One region of the Solidesulfovibrio fructosivorans JJ] genome, then DNA from elsewhere that is predicted to be linked to it. Evidence: predicted binding sites of a transcription regulator. Region 1 holds the regulator's gene; each other region holds the start of a gene.
The links. The regulator sigma-54, encoded in region 1, starts transcription at its own class of promoters, with help from an activator protein. The targets are predictions, from matches to a motif close to CTGGCACGGNNNNTGCTT.
Positions count from the first base shown of each region.

Region 1 (6,685 bases):
CCTCATGCGGGAATGGTTTGATTTCCGCACGAAGAAGATCGAGCGCCGCGACCCTTCCTGCAACAAGGGCGGCACCATGCGCCTGGGCGCTTATCCCTGCGTGGTCAAGCCCGACACCAAGGCCGCCGCGGCCTACGGCGCCGGGGAGATTTCCGAGCGTCACCGCCATCGCTACGAGTTCAACAAGGCCTACGCCGCCGCCTTCGAAGAGGGCGAAATGGTGTTAAGCGGCCTGTCCCCGGACGGGGAACTCGTGGAGATGGTGGAATTGCCCGAGCATCCCTGGTTTCTCGGCTGCCAGTTCCATCCGGAATTTAAAAGCAGCCCCATGAAACCCCATCCGCTCTTCCGGGAGTTCGTCCTGGCGGCCAAGCGCCAACAAGGGGCGTAGGAAGCCGCGCCTCGGCGGCCAGGGGGGCAACTTTTTTCAAAAAGTTGCCCCCCTGGCCGCCTCATCAAAAACTTTCAAAAGGGAATGCGGGGCCAGCGCCGTATCCCGGGTGAAGACGATCGGAAGGGTCGCCTTGTTGTTCTTGCGCGTGGAAGCCTTACCTCTTTGGTGAGGGCGCGCAGCCGGGGCGAGAGCACTTTCGGGCGCGCGGTTGCGCCGGGAAAAAGCAAAGGAGGCGCGCCGTGACGCATGACGCCACGCTTGCCGCGGCCAGGGCCAAGGATATCGCCTTGCTCGTGCTGGATGTGGACGGGGTTTTGACCGACGGCGGCCTGTACGTCGACGGCCGGGGGGAGATCGCCAAGCGGTTTCATGCCCAGGACGGGCTCGGCGTCAAGGCGGCCCAGATCGCCGGCGTCGCCGTGGCGGTCATAAGCGGCCTGGACAGCCCGGCCGTGGCCGCCCGCATCAAGGAACTCGGCATCGCCGAATACCATCCCGGCCATTACCGCAAGGTGCCGATCCTGCGCGCCATCTGGGAACGCACCGGCATAACCCCGCAGCGGACGGCCTATCTCGGCGACGACTGGGTGGACGCCGGCCCCATGGGGATTGTCGGTCTGCCCATGGCCGTGGCCGACGCCCAGCCGGAAATTTTGGACCTGGCCCTTTGGGTGACGAGCCGGGGCGGCGGGCAGGGCGCCGTGCGCGAGGCCATCCGTTTTATCCTGAATGCTTCCGGACACCTCGCGGCCGCGTACGACTGGTTCCTGCGGGAACGGTAAGACGGGCGGATTGCCACGACCCTTCGATTGTGGCATGCTTTTTGTTGGGCGGGGGCCGAACACGCGGCGGCCCCGTCCGACACGAAAACCTTAAAAAGCGCGTACGGCGGTAGACATGGCCCTGGAACTGCGACAGCAGCTCAAATTGTCCCAGCAGCTGGTGATGACCCCCCAACTGCAACAAGCCATCAAGCTCCTGCAGCTGTCCCGGTTGGAGCTCCTGGAGAGCGTGCAGCAGGAACTTCTGGAAAACCCCCTTCTCGAGGAATCCATAGAGGAAGATCGGCAGCCCGAATCCACAATGGCCGAGGACAACCTCGGCCCGAGCGGCGACACCAGCGACGCGGCCATGGAAAAGGAGCTGCTCAAAAACGCCGAGTGGGACGACTACCTCGGTGATTTCGCCAGCACCGGCCGACAGGCCCAGGCGCACGAGTCGGAGATCCCGGAAGAGGGCATGGCCTTCGACGCGAGGCTTGCCTCCAAGCCCTCTCTTGAAGGGCACCTCGGCTGGCAGATGCGTCTGTCCAATTTCACGCCCAAGCAGCTCGAGATCGGCGAGGCCATCGTCGGCAGCCTCAACTCCTCGGGCTATCTGCGCGCTTCCCTCGACGAGCTGGCCCAGATGACGTCCACCAGCGTCGAGGCGGTGGAGGAAGTGCTGCACCGCCTCCAGCGTTTCGACCCTGTGGGCGTGGCCGCCCGCACCCCCAGCGAGTGCCTGCTGACCCAGATCGAGGTCTACGGCTACGACGATCCCATTTTGATCGAGCTTGTGCGCGACCACCTCGAGGACCTGGAGAAAAAGCGCTACAAGCCGCTGGCCAAGAAATTTCGTATCGCCATGGAAAAGCTCAAGGAATACCTGGAGCTGATCCAGACGCTCAATCCCATGCCCGGGGCCAGCTACGGCTCGGGCGATCCCATCTATGTGAGCCCCGACGCCTTCGTCTACAAGTACGGCGACGACTTCGTCATCCTGCTCAACGAAGAGGGCATGCCCCGGCTTAACGTCAATATGACCTACATGGACGGGCTTAACCCGAAGGCGGACAAGGACAAGGATTACCTGCAAGACAAGATGCGCTCGGCCATGTGGCTCATGAAAAGCCTCTACCAGCGCCAGCGCACGCTCTACAAGGTCCTGGAGAGCATCCTCAAGTTCCAGCGGGAGTTTTTTGAGCACGGCGTGACGCGACTGCGGCCGCTGATTTTAAAGGACGTGGCTGACGACATCAGCATGCACGAATCCACGGTCAGCCGCATCACGTCCAACAAATACGTGGCCACGCCCCACGGCATCTTCGAGCTGAAGTTCTTTTTCAACAGTTCCCTGGAACTCGACGACGGCAGCACGGTGGGTTCGGAGTCGGTCAAGGCCATGATCAAGCGGATCATCGCCGGCGAGAACGCCAAGAAACCCATCAGCGACGAGGCCATCGCCGATATGCTCAAGGAAGAGCTGCAAATCAACATCGCCCGCCGTACCGTGGCCAAATACCGCACGGCCATGGGCATCGAATCTTCGTCCAAACGCAAGGAAGTTTTCTGATGCTTCGGGCCGCACATGCGGCCCAACACCATGCCACCCGGAGGGATATATGAACATTACTTTTAATTTCAAGAATTTCGAGCCTTCGGATCATTTGCGCGACTACGCCCGCAAACGTTTCGAGAAGCTCGCCAAGTATACCGTCGCCACCGACGCCTCGGAGTTGCAGGTCAACCTTGCCGTGGAAAAGACCCGCCAGCTGGCCGACGTCATCTTCCTGGCCGACAATATGCACATCTCGGCCCACGAGGCTTCCGAGGACATGTACTCCACCATCGACATGATCCTTGACAAAGTCGAGGCGCAGGCCAAGAAGTTCCGCGAGAAGCAAAAGGACCGCCGCCGCCAGAAAGCCGAGGTCGTCCACACCCAGGTCATCAGCATAAGCGAGGATGCCGACGGCGCGCGTACGCCCACCATCGTCCAGACCGACGATTACGAGCCCAAGCCCATGGCCGTGGAAGAGGCGGCCATGCAGCTCGAAAGCCTCAAGTACGAGTTCATGGTGTTCATCAACTCCGAAACCGACCGGCCCAATGTCATCTACCGTTTGCGCAACGGCGACTTCGGCCTCATTGATCCTGGAACGGGAGCGTAAATGCGTCTTGAGGATTATCTCCAGCCCGATTTCGTGATCGGGGAGCTTGTGTCCGAGTCCAAACCCGACGTGCTGGCCGAACTGATCGCCCCGATGAAGGCCAGATGGCCCGATTTCGACGATGTCCGGGCGCGCCAGGTGCTGCTTGACCGGGAAAACCTCGGCACCACGGGGATCGGCGACGGCGTCGCCATTCCCCACGGCAAGATGGAGAACCTCGAGCAGATCGTCATCGTCGTCGGCCGCAGCTTAAAGGGCGTCAACTTCGATGCGCTGGATTTCAAGCCCTGCCGCATCTTCTTTCTCGTCCTCGCCCCGGAGCACGTGGCGGGCCTGCACCTGCGCATCCTGGCCCACATCTCCCGGCTGCTGTCCGACGAATCCTTCCGGCACGCCTTCATGAGCGCCGAAAACGACGCCGCCTTGTGGCAGGTGCTCACGGCCGCGGCCTGATACAACACGAAACGTCACCTCTCCGTGCGCCGACCGACACGCCGGCGCACGGGGAGTCTGTCATGTCGGGCCCGGGAGGGCGCGCGCCATGGAAGACTCGCCTGCGGCACTGACCATCGTCATTTTGACCGGACTTTCGGGTTCCGGGAAATCCACCGCGCTACGGGTCTTCGAGGACCTGGGCTTTTTTTGCGTGGACGGACTGCCCGTCAGCCTCGTGCCCAAGCTCATCGGCCTGTTCGAGGAGAAGGGCGGCCAGCGCTACAAGGGGCTCGCCCTCGGCATGGACGTGCGCCAGGCCGACATGGACACCGACTGGGGGGCGACGCTGGCCCAGGTCAAGGGCGCTTCGTCATCCCTGCAAATCATCTTCCTCGAAGCCGACACCCAGGAAATCATCCGCCGCTACGCCACCACGCGCCGGCCCCATCCCCTGGAAAGCGAATCGCGGGGCCTGGAGCAGGCCGTGGTCGAGGAGCGCACGCGCATGACGCCGCTTCGGGACGCGGCCGACATGGTGATCGACACCACCGATTTCTCCATCCACGACCTGCGCCGCAAGCTCCAGGAGAAATGGGCCTCCATCCGGGTGTCCACCGGCACCCTCAAGGTCCACGTCATGAGCTTCGGCTTCAAGTACGGACCGCCGTCCGAGGCGGACATGATCTTCGACCTGCGCTTTCTGCCCAACCCTTATTTCGAGAAGGCGTTGCGGGAAAAGACCGGCAAGGACGCGCCCGTGCGCGATTACGTCCTGGCCGCCGACCCGGGCCGGGAGTTTCTGACCAGGCTGACCGATTTCCTGCTCTATCTCCTGCCGCTTTACGCCAGGGAGGGGCGCTACCGCCTGACCATCGCCTTCGGCTGCACCGGGGGGCGGCACCGATCCGTCGCCGTGGCCGAGGCCGTCTTTGACACCTTGTCCAAGGCTGGTTACAATCTTTCCCTTGAGCATCGGCATATCGAACGCGGTTGATCCGGCGCGCGGCGGCATGGCCGCCCGCATTGCCGGCGAATCGTGAGGGTCGATGCGGCAGGCCGCGTTTGCGGCTTTCGTGGCGGCCGGACGGGGGAATGCTCCCGGTTTTGTTGGTGGGGCACTGCGGCAGCAGGACGCGTCGCGGCACAGGGCGGGAATTCCCGGCCAGCCGGCAGGCGCCAGGTTAGGGCCGATAACGGCCCCGGATGCGCGGACATGAATGGGGAAACCCGCTCGGAAACGCCGGTCGGCGTGGTGATCGTCACCCACACCGATTACGGCACATGGCTTTTGAAGGCGGCGGAATGCATCCTGGGCGCCCAGGATCACTGCCGTTGCGTGAGCGTGGACATGGCCACCGAAGTGGACCATATCCTGACGTCGCTCAAGGCCGCCATCAAGGAAACCGATCAGGGCGGCGGCGTGCTTATCCTGACGGACATGTTCGGCGGCACGCCGACCAACCTCAGCCTGTCGCTTTTGGGGTCGGGCCGGCTGGAGGTGCTTACGGGCGTCAATTTGCCCATGCTGATAAAAATTCTCGGCGCGCGGACCAAGCCCCTCGAGGCGCTTGCCGCCGAAGCCAAGCAGGCCGGCTGCCAGGGCATCGTCGTGGCGGGCGAGGTCTTGCGCAAGCGGGTGGCCGAGGGTTAGAAAACATGTCGTTCGTACGGGTTGACAACAGGCTCGTGCACGGCCAGATCATCGAAACCTGGCTGCCTTTCACGCATGCCCGCACGATCCTGGTGGTCAACGACGACCTCTCCACGGATTTTTTGCGCCAGGAGATCATGTCCCTGGCCATACCGGCGGGTGTGCGCATTGAATTTCTGCCGGTCGGCGACTTGTTGGGTTTTTTGTCCAGAAACCCCCTCGACGCCGAGGACGCCTTGATCTTGTTCGCCAGTTGCCGCGACGCCAGAACCGCCTATGAGTGCGGCTTCGGCTTCGGCAATCTCAATCTCGGCAATCTGCATTACGCGCCGGGGAAAAAGCAGGTCTGCCCCCATGTGGCCCTGTCCAAGGATGACGAGTCCTGCCTGGATTTCTTCCGGGACAAGGGGGTGCGGCTCGACTACCGTTGCGTGCCGAGCGATCCGCAGCAGTTGCGTTCCGTGTAGCGGCGCGGTCCTTGCGGGGGCGTCCCCGTATCGGAAAACGGGCGGAGAGTCGTCACGGTATTGCCCGCGAAGTGGCGCAGCATGCGTCGCGGGCGCATAAAGGGCGCGCCCTGGAAACGGGCGCGCTGCCGGCGAAGGCAGGCGGCCGACGGCCGCGACGGCCGCTTTACGGGCCATTCGACATGAACCCGCCCACGGAAATCGCCCAGGCGAGACGACGCGCATGACCCATCAGGCCGATATTTTGCTCCACGTGATAAGCGTCGCTTTTTTTTTGTCTTTTTTTCGTCCTTCCGCTTCTTTTTAAACGTCGCGCTGCTTGAGAGGCCGCTCGTCATCGGTTTTTTCTGGGCCGCCTGTTACGGTGATCTGGACACGACCCTGAAGCTGTGCCTGTTTTACGAGCTTTTCTGGCTCGACGGCATCCCCGCCGGCACCCACATCCCTCCCAACGCCGCCGCGGCGACCCTGGCCGGCCTGTCGCTGATGCACGTCTATCAGCTGTCGACGCCGGCCGAGGCGCTTTTTATCGCCGCGACCACGGCCATCCTGGGGCGGCTTTTCGCCACCCTGGAGGGCGCCCAGCGCATGATGGAGAACATCGTGCTGTCGCGGTACACGGCGGCCCGGGAGCGGTCCAAATCCCATTTCGCGCCCGGCCGGCTGGTGCGTCGGGCCTTGCTCGACATGGCCGCCTTAAACGGCCTGGCCTTCAGTGTGATCCTGGCCGGGCTGATCGCGCTGTACGCCGCGCTGCTGCCCAAGGTCTGGCCGTATCTGGCTTCTTCCGGGGCGACCTGGAGCCA
Region 1 covers NZ_AECZ01000001.1:25,074-31,758, forward strand. Annotated here, with positions in the region: gene DESFRDRAFT_RS00105 (CTP synthase) at 1-391, shown strand, start outside; gene DESFRDRAFT_RS00110 (KdsC family phosphatase) at 634-1,176, shown strand; gene rpoN (RNA polymerase factor sigma-54) at 1,292-2,728, shown strand; gene hpf (ribosome hibernation-promoting factor, HPF/YfiA family) at 2,778-3,326, shown strand; gene DESFRDRAFT_RS00125 (PTS sugar transporter subunit IIA) at 3,327-3,779, shown strand; gene rapZ (RNase adapter RapZ) at 3,868-4,755, shown strand; gene DESFRDRAFT_RS00135 (PTS sugar transporter subunit IIA) at 4,975-5,412, shown strand; gene DESFRDRAFT_RS00140 (PTS sugar transporter subunit IIB) at 5,418-5,879, shown strand; partial or broken gene DESFRDRAFT_RS00145 (PTS sugar transporter subunit IIC) at 6,162-6,685, shown strand, end outside.

Region 2 (6,685 bases), on a different contig from region 1:
AGACCGGCATCATGATCGGGTCGGTCAACGACCACTACGTCCACGTCCCGCTGTCGCTCGTCACCCGTGAACGAAAGCACATCGACATCAACTCCGAGTACTGGCAGGCCGTGCTTGATTCCACGGGCCAGCCGCGCTTCGCCGCCCAGTTCGATCAACCCTGAAAGGAGCCTCCATGCCGCTGACTCTCCCCGAGGTCCTGGCCGCCATCCGGCCGGTGGACCCGGCCCTTTTCGCCGTTGCCAAGAACCACCTCGACAGCCTGACCAAGCCCCGGGGCAGCCTCGGTCGCCTGGAAGAACTGGCCCAACGCCTCTTCGCCATATCCGGCGGCAAAGCCCCGACCATGGACCCGGCCCGCATCTACGTCTGCGCCGGCGACCACGGCGTGGCCGCCGAAGGCGTGAGCCTGTTTCCCCAGGAAGTCACCAGGCAGATGGTGGCCAACTTCCTGGCCGGCGGCGCGGGCATCAACGTCCTGGCCGATACCGCCGGCATCGACATCCGCGTCGTCGACGCCGGATGCCTGGGCGACCCGTTCCCGCCACATCCCCTCTTCGCCGGCTCCCGCGTCGCCTCCGGCACCGAGGACCTGGCCGTCGGCCCGGCCATGAGCGTCGACACCTGCACCAAGGCCCTGCTCCTCGGCGCATCCCTGGCCGCGCAGGCCGCCGCCGAAGGCGTCAAATGCCTGGGCACCGGCGATATGGGCATCGCCAACACCACCCCGTCCACCGCGCTTTTCTGCGCCTACCTGTTCCTCGACCCGGAAACCATCACCGGCCCCGGCACCGGACTCGACGCCTCCGGCGTGCGACGCAAGGCCGAAATCGTGGCCAAGGGCCTCGAACTGCACGAAAAGGTCATCGACTCCGGCGACCCCGTGGCCATCCTGGCGGCACTCGGCGGCCTCGAAATCGCCTGCCTCGCCGGGCTCGTCCTCGGCGCGGCCGCCAACAAGCTCCCCATCGCCGTGGACGGCTTCATCTCCACCGCCGCCTACGTCGCCGCCCGGGCCATCGCGCCCGACGTGGCCGACTATGCCGTCGTCAGCCACGCCTCGGCCGAGCCCGGCTACGCCCCCATCATGAACGCCCTGGACCACAAGCCGCTCCTTGACCTCGGCCTGCGCCTCGGCGAAGGCACCGGCGCGGCCCTGGCCATCTTCCTCATGCGCGCCAGCGCCAACGTCTACAACAACATGGCCACCTTCGCCGCCGCCGGCGTCAGCGAAGGCTAGGGCCAGGGTTAAGGCGAAGGCTAGCCGGGGCGCTGCCCCGGACCCCGCCGGGGGGCGAGCGCGCCCCCGGTCCCCCCGTCTGGTGTGCTTTGGCTGGGCGGGAGGCCGGGTTGGCTGGCGGGAAGGCGGAGCATGGAGAAGATGGAGGCGGGATTTGTTCGTGACGATGCCGCCGCTTGCGCGGCAGGCTCGTCCCGAACAAATTCCGCCTCCACCACGCCGGTCGTCCCTACGGGGCGACAGTCAAAAAAACTCTTCTTCTTAAAATGCGGCGCTTCGCCGCTGGCGCGGTTGTTGCCGCAATCGCGTCCGGCGTCGAGGGGCGAAAGCCCCTCGTGTCCCGGGCCGATTGCGGCAACAAACATACGGCGTCCCATCACCCAAAGACATCACAACCCTCACCCCACCAACCTCTCCCACACCCCACCAACCCAACCCGGTAAAAGGGGGTCCGGGGGACATCAAGTCCCCCGGCGGGGTCCAGGGGCGGAGCCCCGCTTCTGCTTCCCCCTCTCCCCTGTCGGCATCCCCTGCTCCAGCTCCTTTTCTCCGCCGGGGCGCACGACGATATAGACCTGCACGGCCAAGCCGACGGGGAGTCGCGGCGTGCCGTCGAGGTCGATGACGACTTCGAGAACGCGAAAATCACGCGGCCCGCGAAGGGCGGGGGCGAGACGGGAGACGATGCCGGTGAAACGATGTTTGGCAAAGGCTTCGGGGATGAGGACGGCGTGTTGTCCCACGGCGAGGCGGGCGATGTCGCGTTCGGGCACGGCGGCGCGCACGCGCAGTTTGCTTGTATCGCCCACAGTGAGGACCGGGGTGTCGCGGGAGGGGGAGACGACTTCGCCGGGACGGCGGAATTTGCGCAGCACAATGCCGTGGAGGGGGGAGCGCAACATGGCCTTTTCGGCCCGCACCTGGGCGGCGGCCAATGCGGCCCTGGCGGCGTCGACGGCGTCTTTGGCATCCTGGCGTTCTTTCTTGCCGGCGGATGGGGACAGGTCGTCGAGACGGGCCTCGCTTGCGGCCAGGGCCTGCCCGCCCGCCGCGATCCCGGCCTGGGACTCGGGACCGGCCAGGCGGGCCAGGATTTGCCCTTGTTGCACGGTATCGCCTTCTTCCACATCGACCGAGCCGATGACGCCTTCGGTGGCGAAGCCCAGGCGGATCACCCCGGACCGGGGTTCCACCACTCCGGGCGCGGCGATCCAGGCCGGCGCGGGACCGGGGGCCGGCCGGACCGGCGAGGGAAGCGGCGGCGTGACCGGGATCACGGCCACGGGTTGCGGCGACTCGGCGCGCTGTGGGGCACGCCCGCCGGTGTAGAGCCACCAGGCTCCGACGAAGATCATGGCGGCGGCGGCAAGCAAGAGGAGCAGGCGTTGCAGCATGGGGAAGCGCCTCCATCGGCGACAATGCGCGGATGTGGCCGGGCACGGGTGTTATCTTCCGGCCCTTTGGGGCTACCCCATCGAACCGGCTCCGTAAAGAGGCGGGGCGGATTGGCGGAAAGTCGGCCGGAGGGCGAGGGAGGCTGTCCGCCCCCCGGCGCGAAACACACTGGAGCCTGTCGCGAAGTCAGTTGGCGATGCCGAAGTCGATGAGCAGCTTCTCCAACTCGTTGATGGACATGGGCTTGGGCACAACGAACATCTCGTTGTTGTGGACTTTTTCGGCCAGGGCCCGATACTCGTCGGCCTGCTGGTGTTCGGGGGAATAATCGATGACGGTCTTGCGGTGGATCTCGGCCCGCTGGACTTGATTGTCGCGGGGCATGAAGTGGATCATCTGGGTGCCGAGGCGCTCGGCCAGCTCCTCGATCATCTCGCGCTCGTTGTCGACCTTGCGGCTGTTGCAGATGAGCCCGCCCAGGCGCACGGTGCCGGCGTCGGCGTATTTCACGATGCCCTTGCAGATGTTGTTGGCCGCGTACATGGCCATCATTTCGCCGGAGCAGACGATATAGATTTCCTCGGCCTTGCCGTCGCGGATGGGCATGGCGAAACCGCCGCACACGACGTCGCCGAGGACGTCGTAGAACACGTAGTCGAGTTTCTTGTCCGCCTGGTAGGCGCCGAGCTGTTCCAGGAGGTTGATGGAAGTGATGATGCCGCGGCCGGCGCAGCCGACGCCCGGTTCCGGTCCGCCGGATTCGGTACAGCGGGTGTCCTTGTAGCCGACCTTCAGGATATCATCGAGATCGACGTCCTCGCCTTCCTCGCGCAGGGTGTCGAGGACGGTCTTTTGTTGCAGGCCGCCGAGCAGCAAGCGGGTGGAATCGGCCTTGGGGTCGCAGCCCACCACCATGATCCGGTTGCCCATCTCGGCCAAGCCGGCCACGGTGTTCTGGGTGGTCGTGGATTTGCCGATACCGCCCTTGCCGTAAATGGCGATCTTTCGCATGCAGTGTTCCTCCGGTACCTTGAGGCTTGAGGTCTTTGTCATCCGGCGGTTCCGGAAGGAGCGTGCGCAATTTCGCCCCTTCCGCAAACCGCCCCCCTGCAAGAAGCGATCGACATGAAGCACTTGCCGTACCAGTTTCGAATTATACTGCAATTATAAAACAATACTCTACAGATAAACACGAATATTGTAAAAATCGCTAAAAACAAAATTGTCGCACTGAATTAACACAACTTCAAAAACGAACGGACACCTTTTTATAAAAACCAGTGTCTTTTTAATTTCTACCCATACAAGAGAAAAACAAAAACGACGCCGCACCATGCAACGTCGTTTTTGCCACCGAACGCGGAACCCAAAAACCAACCTAAGAAAATGGAGCGGGATGTCGGCCGGCCAGGAGGAGGACGCCCCATCCGGCCGATTCCCTGGGAACTGGGGTCGCACGGGTTGTTACAAGCTCCGTGCCAAAATTTGCGTTTCTGCGGAAATGCCCGCATCGGGCCGATTTCCCCTGTCGTCACCCGACACAGGGAACACGTTTACCCAACGTTTTCGTATCAGCAGCGACAATTTGGTAGGTTTCGTCGCGCGCGCATCGATCCCCGGGTGTCATACGGCCTTTGGCCAGGATCGGGGAAAGGCGGATGTCCCCGGGTCAGCGCGGGCAGCCGGCCACGATGGAGGCGGCGAGCCCCTCGATTTTGTCCGTGGGCGGCAGTTCGCCGGCCGGAATCGGTTCGAAGGCCGACGTTTTTTGCGGACAGGCGGCCGGCTCCGTCTCGCGCCCGAACCAGCGGGAAGCGACGCGACGGGCCAGAAGCTCGGCCACCCAGGCGTTGCCTTCCGGGCTCCAATGGGTGTCGCGGCCGGTGTAGGTCCGCTTGCCCCCGGGCGTGTCGCCGGCCAGGCAAGGGGTCAGGTCGTAGATGTCGTCCTGGGGCAGGCCGACCCGCCTGGCCAGCTCGCGGGTGATGCGGGTGGGCAGGCCGAAATCCGCCTTGGCCGGGTCCTCGCCCAGATCGCGGGCCGCCTTGTCCCCGACCGGGCGCGACACGGCGCATTCCGGCGGGGACAGCATGACCATGACCGGCTTGCCTGTGCCCGCCACCTTGGCCGCCGTGGCCAGAAAGAGCGCGTACCAGGGCAGGTCGTTTTTGTAGGCGAACATGGTGTCCTTATAAAACGGCTTCATGCTGGAGCGCATCTCCGAGGCCATCTGGTCCGGGGTGAGCGGCAAAAGCGAACTGTAGCGCGGGTCTTGCTTGTCGGGCATCACGCCCAGGGCATCGAGGTCGGGCAGGAAGAGCATTCGCCGCAAGGCCTTGTCGCTTTGCAGCTTGAACAACACCTGGGCCTTGACGAAGTCCATGAAACGGAACGGATACTGGTGCGGCACGAGGGTGTAGGGACCGTAGGCCATGCCGTGGCGGCAGGCGTCGGCCAGGCGCGCGGCAAAGGCGGCCGGATCATAGGGCGTGTTGCGCACGTCGTTGAAGTCGTTGCCGAAATAGACGTTGAAAATGATCGCGTCGTAGTCCAGGGCCTGGGTCCAGAAGGCGAAGCGCTCCAGATAGTCGGGAAAGGAGATGGAGGGGAAGCCGAGGTTGACCACGCGAAACGTGCGGCCAAGGCCCATGGCGTTGAGCTTTTTTTCCAGCACCGCGCAAAAGCCGTATTCCGGCTTGGTCACGGCGTAGGTGTAGGAGTCGCCGAAAACCAGGATGCGGTACTCGCCGGCCGGCTTGCGCTTGGCGACAACCCCGTGGACGTCGTTGAGCAGCATCTTTTTCAATGAATACTCAGGCGCATCCTTGGAAGCATACGAGTAGACGTGCTCCTTTTCATAATCACGGAACACGAAGTCGACGATATAACACGCCAGCAGCACCTGCACAGCCACAAGCAGCACGATGCCGCCAATGCGAAGGAATCGTTTCATAATAAGGGAAGTGGAAAAGAAGCTGGGGAAAACCCTTTCTGTAGAAAGGGTTTTCCCCAGACCCCTTTCCCAAAGACTTTCAATAGAGACAGATTGTTACCTGTTCCACAGTTCTACCAATAAAAGGTTTAGGAAGGGGAGAGCGTGAGAGGGGAGAACCCTGTGCAAAAGGGTTTCCCCTCTCGCATTCTCTTCTCCCCTCTTCCCTCCCCCTACTCCTACTCCTTGAGCACCGCGCCTTCGCCGGCGAAGAACACGCTGCCGGCCGGCGGCGGCACGGACGCGCCCAGGGCGTTGCGGGCGGAGCTCGATCCGTAGAGGGCCTTGTAGCCGAAGGAGATGCCGTAATTGCCAGCGGCCTGCCCGGCCGGGGCCAGGGTGAAGGAAAAGGGCACGACCGCGTCCGGCCCAAGCGGCATGGCCTTGAAGGTCTTTTCCGCGCTGGCCAGGACCTTGCCGGCCGGGTCGCGCAAATAGGCGGTAAGCGTCAGCTCTTCCAGCCGGTCGACCCAGGGCGGCAGGCTGGAGGTTATGGGCGTGGCCCGGCCGTGGATGACGTAGGCGTCGCCGGAGAGCGCGCCGGTAAATTCAAAGCGCCAGAATTTCATGGTGATGCCGGTCGGCGCGGTGGCGACGACCGGGCGCGACTCGAGGTGGGATACGGAAAGGCTGGAGCAGCCGGCAAGCGCGGCCATGGCGAGAATCATCACGGCCCAAAGGCGCGGCGCATCCGTTGCGCGGCGTGAAGACGTCATAATACCTCCTTTCCGATGTAAACCGTTACTCCCCCGGGCGTCGCAGCATCATCTCGGCCAGCGTCATGTCCACCTTGGGCGGCCGGCCGGCCTTGCCGCCCCAAAGCTCCATCTCCAGCCCGGCCAGACGGCGCAAAAGCGGCGTGCGGTCCATGGCCTTGATGTTCGGGTTGGCTTCGGCCAGCCGTTGGCACGGCCCGCAGCCCGGAAACTCCCGCACGCCCATGCCGCCGATGAGCACATTTGGCACGCCATGCAGCCGGCAGATCATGAGCCGGTGGTCGTAGACCCCGCACAGCCCTTCGTCGTTGAGCGGGCACATGATGCGCGGCGTCTCGCCAC
Region 2 covers NZ_AECZ01000014.1:102,688-109,372, forward strand. Annotated here, with positions in the region: gene DESFRDRAFT_RS11570 (ATP-dependent 6-phosphofructokinase) at 1-164, shown strand, start outside; gene cobT (nicotinate-nucleotide--dimethylbenzimidazole phosphoribosyltransferase) at 176-1,240, shown strand; gene DESFRDRAFT_RS11580 (efflux RND transporter periplasmic adaptor subunit) at 1,702-2,634, opposite strand; gene nifH (nitrogenase iron protein) at 2,822-3,646, opposite strand; gene DESFRDRAFT_RS11590 (SGNH/GDSL hydrolase family protein) at 4,305-5,588, opposite strand; gene DESFRDRAFT_RS11595 (hypothetical protein) at 5,807-6,343, opposite strand; gene DESFRDRAFT_RS11600 (hypothetical protein) at 6,369-6,685, opposite strand, start outside.
Region 2: nifH (nitrogenase iron protein) is a predicted target of sigma-54. The motif match lies at 3,764-3,781, and genes of this name have one in related genera.

Region 3 (6,685 bases), on a different contig from region 1:
CCGCCCAAAGCATGAGATTTTTCGCAAAACTGTTCAAACTGGAGTCCTCCAGGAGTCGGGCAAGGAAGGGTGGGGCCCGCGAGTTGTAAAGGTGATGGGCATAGCACAGCCGTATCCGGGCTGTCCACGCGGCAAAAACGGTTTTCCTTTGCCGCCGTGCATGAGTCGGAAATGCCCGGGCAAGGCTTGCCAAGGCCGTCGTAGCTTCATATTGTGATTCATAATAAGCGTCCAGGACGCGCCCGGCAAGGAGCGGCGATGCCTCATAAACGTATTTTGACGGTCGACGACGCAAAAAGCGTGCGTGGACTCGTCTCCCAAACGCTGCGCCAGGCGGGCTACGACATCGCCGAGGCCGTGGACGGCGCCGACGCCTTGGAAAAGGCATCGGAGGGGATCGATATGGTCATCACCGACCTCAACATGCCGGGCATGGGCGGCCTGGAACTCATCACCCGGCTGCGGGAGCGGGCGGATACCCGCTTCACCCCGATCCTGGTCCTGACCACCGAATCCCAGAGCGACACGCGCCGCCGGGCCGTTTCGGCCGGCGCTTCGGGCTGGATCGTCAAACCGTTCGCCCCGGAAGTGCTGCTGGCCCTGGTGCGCCGCTTCCTGTGCTGAGCAGCCCCCCCGGACAAGCCAAAGATGGCAGACACACCCCAGGACCACTATACCTTGCCCGACCTCGACGCCGCCGGCATGGACAGCGGAGCCCTGCTCTTCCACGACGCCCCGCTGGCCGTGTATCTGCGCGGCACGGACGGCGCCCTGCTCGACGCCAACATGGCCATGGCCGTGCTGTTCGGCTTCGACGACCCGGCGGCGTTCCTGGAGGCCATGGCCGCGATCCCGGACCAATATTACCTGGACCCGGACACCCGCGCCTCGGTCCTTTCCACCCTGGCCCGCGACGGCCGCGTGACCGGCCGGCAGTTCCAGGCGCTCGGCCAGGACGGCTTCGTCATCTGGGTGGAGGAATCGGCCCGGCGGATCGTCTCCCCGGCCGGCGAAACCTTCTATTTCGGTTACCTGCGCGACATCACGGCCGAAAAGAGCACGCGCTGGGCGCTGACCGAAATCGAGGAAAAATTCCGGGGCATTTTCGAAAACGCCGTGGAAGGCCTTTTCCAGATGACGCCCGGCGGCCGCTTCGTCACGGTCAACATCGCCCTGGCACGCATGCTCGCCTATGCGGCCCCCGAAAACCTGACCGCCATGTCCAACGCCGCCGAGCATGTCTTCGTTTCCCCCGCCGACTGGCGCGAGTTGGGAGCCGTCCTCGACGCCGAAGGCATGGTGCGGGGGCACGAGGTGGAACTTTTCCGGGCCGACGGGACGCGCATCTTCGCTTCGATCCACGCCCGGGCCGTGCGCGACGTCGACGGCGGCATCGTGCTGTTCGAAGGCTCCATGGAAGACGTGACGGAACGCCGCCAGTCCCAGGAGCAACTGCGCCAGAGCCTGGCCCGGACCAGCACCCTTTTTCACCAAACCGTCAAATCCCTGGCCACGACCGTGCGCTTCCGCGACCCCTACACCGCCAGCCACCAGGACAACGTGGCCCGGCTCGCCGAGGCCATGGCCCGGACCATGGGGCTGTGCGAAGACATGACGGCCGGCATCCGGGTGGCCGGGCAGCTGCACGACATCGGCAAGATCAACGTGCCCGTGCGCTACCTCAGCAAGCCGGGCCGGCTGGTCGGCCTGGAGTGGGAATTCATGAAGCGGCACGCCCAGACCGGCTACGAGATACTCAAGGACATCGATTTCCCCTGGCCGGTGGCGGAAATCGTCTGGGCCCACCACGAACGCCTGGACGGTTCGGGCTACCCGCGCGGGCTTACCGGCGCGGCCATCGGCATCGAGGCGCGCATCCTGGCCGTGGCCGACGTGCTGGACGCCATGGCCTCCAACCGCCCCTACCGGCCGGCGCTCGGCGTGGAGGCGGCGCTTGCGGAGCTGATCCGGCACCGGGGCGCGACCTTCGACCCGGACGCCGTGGACGCCGCCAGGTCCGTGATCCGCGACGGCGTGGTCCGGTACTGATTTCCCCGCCTTCCTGCAATCTTGTCGGGCCGTTTTTTACCACAACATTTTTGTCGCACCCTTTGCGACATTTTTGTCTCCAATACGATCCCCTTGGTTGTCGTCCGCCTGCCCTGAAAAAATAAATCTTTTTAAATCAAATAGATAATTCAAAGGCATCACGACTTTACCCGTCTGGCATGACTCTTGCCTTAAAAGCCTCCATCACACTCTGGAGCAGGAGGCTTTACAAAATGCGCAAGATCGCTATCTACGGCAAGGGCGGCATCGGCAAGTCCACCACCACGCAGAACACAGTCGCCGGTCTGGCGGAAATGGGCAAGAAGGTCATGGTGGTCGGCTGCGACCCCAAGGCCGACTCCACCCGGCTCCTGCTGCACGGCCTGGCCCAGAAGACCGTGCTCGACACCCTGCGCGAGGAAGGCGAGGACGTCGACATCGACGATATCCTCAAGGAAGGCTACGGCGGCACCATGTGCACCGAGTCCGGCGGCCCCGAGCCCGGCGTCGGCTGCGCCGGCCGCGGCATCATCACCTCCATCAACCTTCTCGAGCAGCTCGGCGCCTACGAGGAAGACAAGCACCTCGACTACGTCTTTTACGACGTCCTCGGCGACGTCGTCTGCGGCGGTTTCGCCATGCCGATCCGCGACGGCAAGGCCGAGGAGATCTACATCGTGTGCTCCGGCGAGATGATGGCCATGTACGCGGCCAACAACATCTGCAAGGGCATCGTGAAGTACGCCGATTCCGGCGGCGTGCGCCTGGGCGGCATCATCTGCAACAGCCGTAAGGTCGACCAGGAAAAGGAAATGATCGAGGAGCTCTGCAAGCGCCTGGGCACCCAGATGATCCACTTCATGCCCCGCGAAAACCAGGTGCAGCGCGCCGAGATCAACCGCAAGACCGTCATCGACTTTTCCCCCGAACATCCCCAGGCCGACGAATACCGAGCCCTGGCCAACAAGATCGACAACAACGACATGTTCGTCGTGCCCAAGCCCATCTCCATCAACGAACTGGAAAAGCTGCTCATCGACTTCGGCATCGCCAACTAGTCATCGCGCCGCATCCAGCGAACACGACACCCACACACGCACGTAAGGAGCACAGTCATGCAGACCATGGTGAGAGCCATCGTTCGTCCCGAGAAATGCGATGAAGTCCTGGCGGCCCTGATGGACGCCGGTTTCCCGGCCGTGACCAAATTCAACGTCGCCGGACGCGGCAAGCAGCGCGGCATCAAGATCGGCGAGATCCAGTACGACGAGATTCCCAAAGTCATGCTGATCTGCGTCGTGGACGAAAAAGACAAGGACTTCGTGGTCAAGACCGTTATGGAAAGCGCCCGCACCGGCACCAAGGGAGCCTTCGGCGACGGCAAGATCTTCGTGAACCCCGTTGAGGAAATGTACACCATTTCGTCCGGCGTGAAGGAATCCTAGGAGGGCGTCATGAAGGAGATCATGGCGATTATCCGCATGAATAAGATGAACCAGACCAAAAAAGTCCTGGCCGACTCCGGCATGCCGGCCTTCGTGGCCCGCGAGGGGTACGGCCGCGGCAAGGGCCTGGTCAATCAGGCGGTGCTCGAGGGCGCCGCCGCCGGCAACGAGGAAGCCATCGCGCTTCTCGGCACCAAGGGCCGGCTGTACCCCAAGCGCATCCTGTCCATCGTTGTCCCGGACGCCGAAGTGGGCAAGGTCGTGGATGCCATCTTATCCGTCAACAAGACCGGTCAGGCCGGCGACGGCAAGATCTTCGTGCTGCCCGTCACCGATTCCATCCGGGTCCGGACCGGCGAGGACGGCGACGCGGCCATTATCTAAAAGGCGGCCCCTGCGGACGTCCCCGGACCTATACCGAGATAACGAGGAAGCATCCAAATGAGCAGCAAGCCCATTAATGTAGAAGAAATCAAGAAGGAACTCATCGCCAAGATGCCGACCAAGGTCGCGCGCAAGCGGGCCAAGGCCATTGTCCCGGGCGCGGGCGGCGGCGAGGAGATTCCCGAGATCCAGGCCAACGTCCGCACCATTCCGGGCATCATCACCCAGCGCGGCTGCACCTACGCCGGCTGCAAGGGCGTCGTGCTGGGTCCCTCACGCGACATCGTCAACCTGACCCACGGCCCCATCGGCTGCGGCTTCTACTCCTGGCTGACCCGCCGCAACGAGACCGACGCCGGTCCCGACGGGGACAACTTCATCCCCTACTGCTTCTCCACGGACATGACCGAGCACGACATCGTGTTCGGCGGCATGAAGAAGCTGTCCGCGGCCATCCAAGAAGCCTACGACAACTTCCATCCCAAGGCGATTTCCGTCTTCTCCACCTGCCCGGTCGGCCTCATCGGCGACGACATCCACGCCGTGGCCCGGCAGATGCAGGAAAAGCTCGGCATCACCGTGTTCGCCAACTCCTGCGAAGGCTACCGCGGCGTGTCCCAGTCCGCCGGCCACCACATCGCCAACAACCAGATCATGAAGCACATCATCGGCACGAACGACACGCCGGTGGAGGGCAAATACAAGATCAACATCCTTGGCGAGTACAACATCGGCGGCGACGCTTTCGAGATCGAACGCATCCTGGAGAAGTGCGGCATCACGCTGATCTCCACCTTCTCCGGCAACTCCACGGTGGAATCCTTCCGCAGGGCCCACTTCGCCGACCTCAACACCGTCATGTGCCACCGCTCCCTCAACTACGTGGCCGAGATGATGGAGACCAAGTTCGGGATTCCCTGGATCAAGGTGAACTTCATCGGCGCCCATGCCACGGCCAAGTCGCTGCGCCGCATCGCCACCTACTTCGAGGACCAGGACCTCATCGACAAGGTCGAGCAGGTCATCGCCGAGGAGATGCCCGCCATCGAAGCGACGATCAAGGACATCCGCCCCCGCACCGAAGGCAAGACGGCCATGATGTTCGTGGGCGGCTCCCGGGCGCACCATTACCAGGAACTGTTCGGCGAACTGGGCATGAAGGTCCTGTGCGCCGGCTACGAGTTCGCCCACCGCGACGACTACGAAGGCCGCCACGTGCTGCCCAAGATCAAGGTCGACGCCGACTCGCGCAATATCGAGGAGCTGGAAGTCGAGAAGGACGCGACCCGCTACAATCCCCGCAAGACGCCCGAACAGCTCGAGGCGCTCAAGGCCAAGGGCGTCGAGGTCAAGGACTACGACGGCATGATCGGCCAGATGTCCAAGGACGCGCTGATCATCGACGACATCAGCCAGTACGAGACCGAAAAGATCATCGAGATCATGAAGCCCGACATCTTCTGCGCCGGCATCAAGGAAAAGTACATCATCCAGAAGATGGGCATGCCCATGAAGCAGCTGCACAACTACGACATCGGCGGCCCCTACGCCGGGTTTGTCGGAGCCGTCAACTGGTACCGGGACATCGACCGCATGGTGAATTCCAAGATCTGGGCGCTGACCAAGGCCCCCTGGCAGATGGAAGGGCCCGAGCTCGAAGCCAGCTACGTGGCGGAATAAACAAGCTTTTCGCTAGAGAAGGAACGCATTTATGGCTCTCCTCAGACATACCACCGGCGAGATCAAGGAACGCAAGGCGCTCACCGTCAACCCGGCCAAGACCTGCCAGCCCATCGGCGCCATGTATGCCGCGCTCGGGGTGCACAATTGCTTCCCCCACAGCCACGGCTCCCAGGGCTGCTGCGCCTACCACCGCTCCACCCTGACCCGCCATTACAAGGAGCCCATCGTCGCCGGCACCTCGTCGTTCACCGAAGGCTCCTCGGTCTTCGGCGGCCAGTCGAACCTGATCACGGCCATCGACAACATCTTCACCCTCTACGACCCCGAAATCATCGCGGTCCACACCACCTGCCTGTCGGAGACCATCGGCGACGACCTGATGCAGATCTCCCAAAAGGCCAAGGACGACGGCAAGGTGCCCGAGGGCAAGGTCCTCATCTACGCCAGCACCCCGAGCTATGTCGGCACCCACATCACGGGCTACTCCAACATGGTCAAGGGCATCCTCAAGGGCTTCGCCGCCAAGACCGGCACGCCCAACGGGAAGCTCAACATCATCCCCGGCTTCTGCGAGCCCTCGGACATGGCCGAAGTCCGCCGCCTGTGCGCGATGATGGGCATCGACATCATCATGGTCCCGGACACCAACGGCGTGGTCAACGGCCCGCTCACCGGCAAGTACGAGATGTTCCCCAAGGGCGGCGCCACCAGGGAAGAGATCGCTTCCATGGGCGACTCCATGGGCACCGTCGGCCTGGGCCGGTGGGCCACCACCGACGGCGTCAACTTCCTGGACGCCGAGTTCAAGGTGCCCGGCACCATCCTTGGCATGCCAATCGGCCTCCAGGCCACGGACCGGTTCATCGAGACCCTGCACAAGCTGACCGGCAAGCCGGTCCCCGAGGCCATCACCTTCGAGCGCGGCCAGATGGTCGACATCATCTCCGACTACGACCAGTACCTCTACGGCAAGAAGGTGGCCCTGGCCGGCGATCCGGATCAGCTGCTGCCCCTGGTCGAGCTGATCGTCACCCTGGGCATGATCCCGGCCTACGTCGTGTCCGGCACGGCCGGCAAGTACTTCGATGACCGCATGGCCGAGCTGACCAAGGACGTGCCCTACG
Region 3 covers NZ_AECZ01000006.1:170-6,854, forward strand. Annotated here, with positions in the region: partial or broken gene DESFRDRAFT_RS05395 (ATP-dependent metallopeptidase FtsH/Yme1/Tma family protein) at 1-37, opposite strand, end outside; gene DESFRDRAFT_RS05400 (response regulator) at 259-624, shown strand; gene DESFRDRAFT_RS05405 (HD domain-containing phosphohydrolase) at 649-2,049, shown strand; gene nifH (nitrogenase iron protein) at 2,283-3,107, shown strand; gene DESFRDRAFT_RS05415 (P-II family nitrogen regulator) at 3,165-3,494, shown strand; gene DESFRDRAFT_RS05420 (P-II family nitrogen regulator) at 3,504-3,878, shown strand; gene nifD (nitrogenase molybdenum-iron protein alpha chain) at 3,936-5,558, shown strand; gene nifK (nitrogenase molybdenum-iron protein subunit beta) at 5,590-6,685, shown strand, end outside.
Region 3: nifH (nitrogenase iron protein) is a predicted target of sigma-54. The motif match lies at 2,224-2,241, and genes of this name have one in related genera.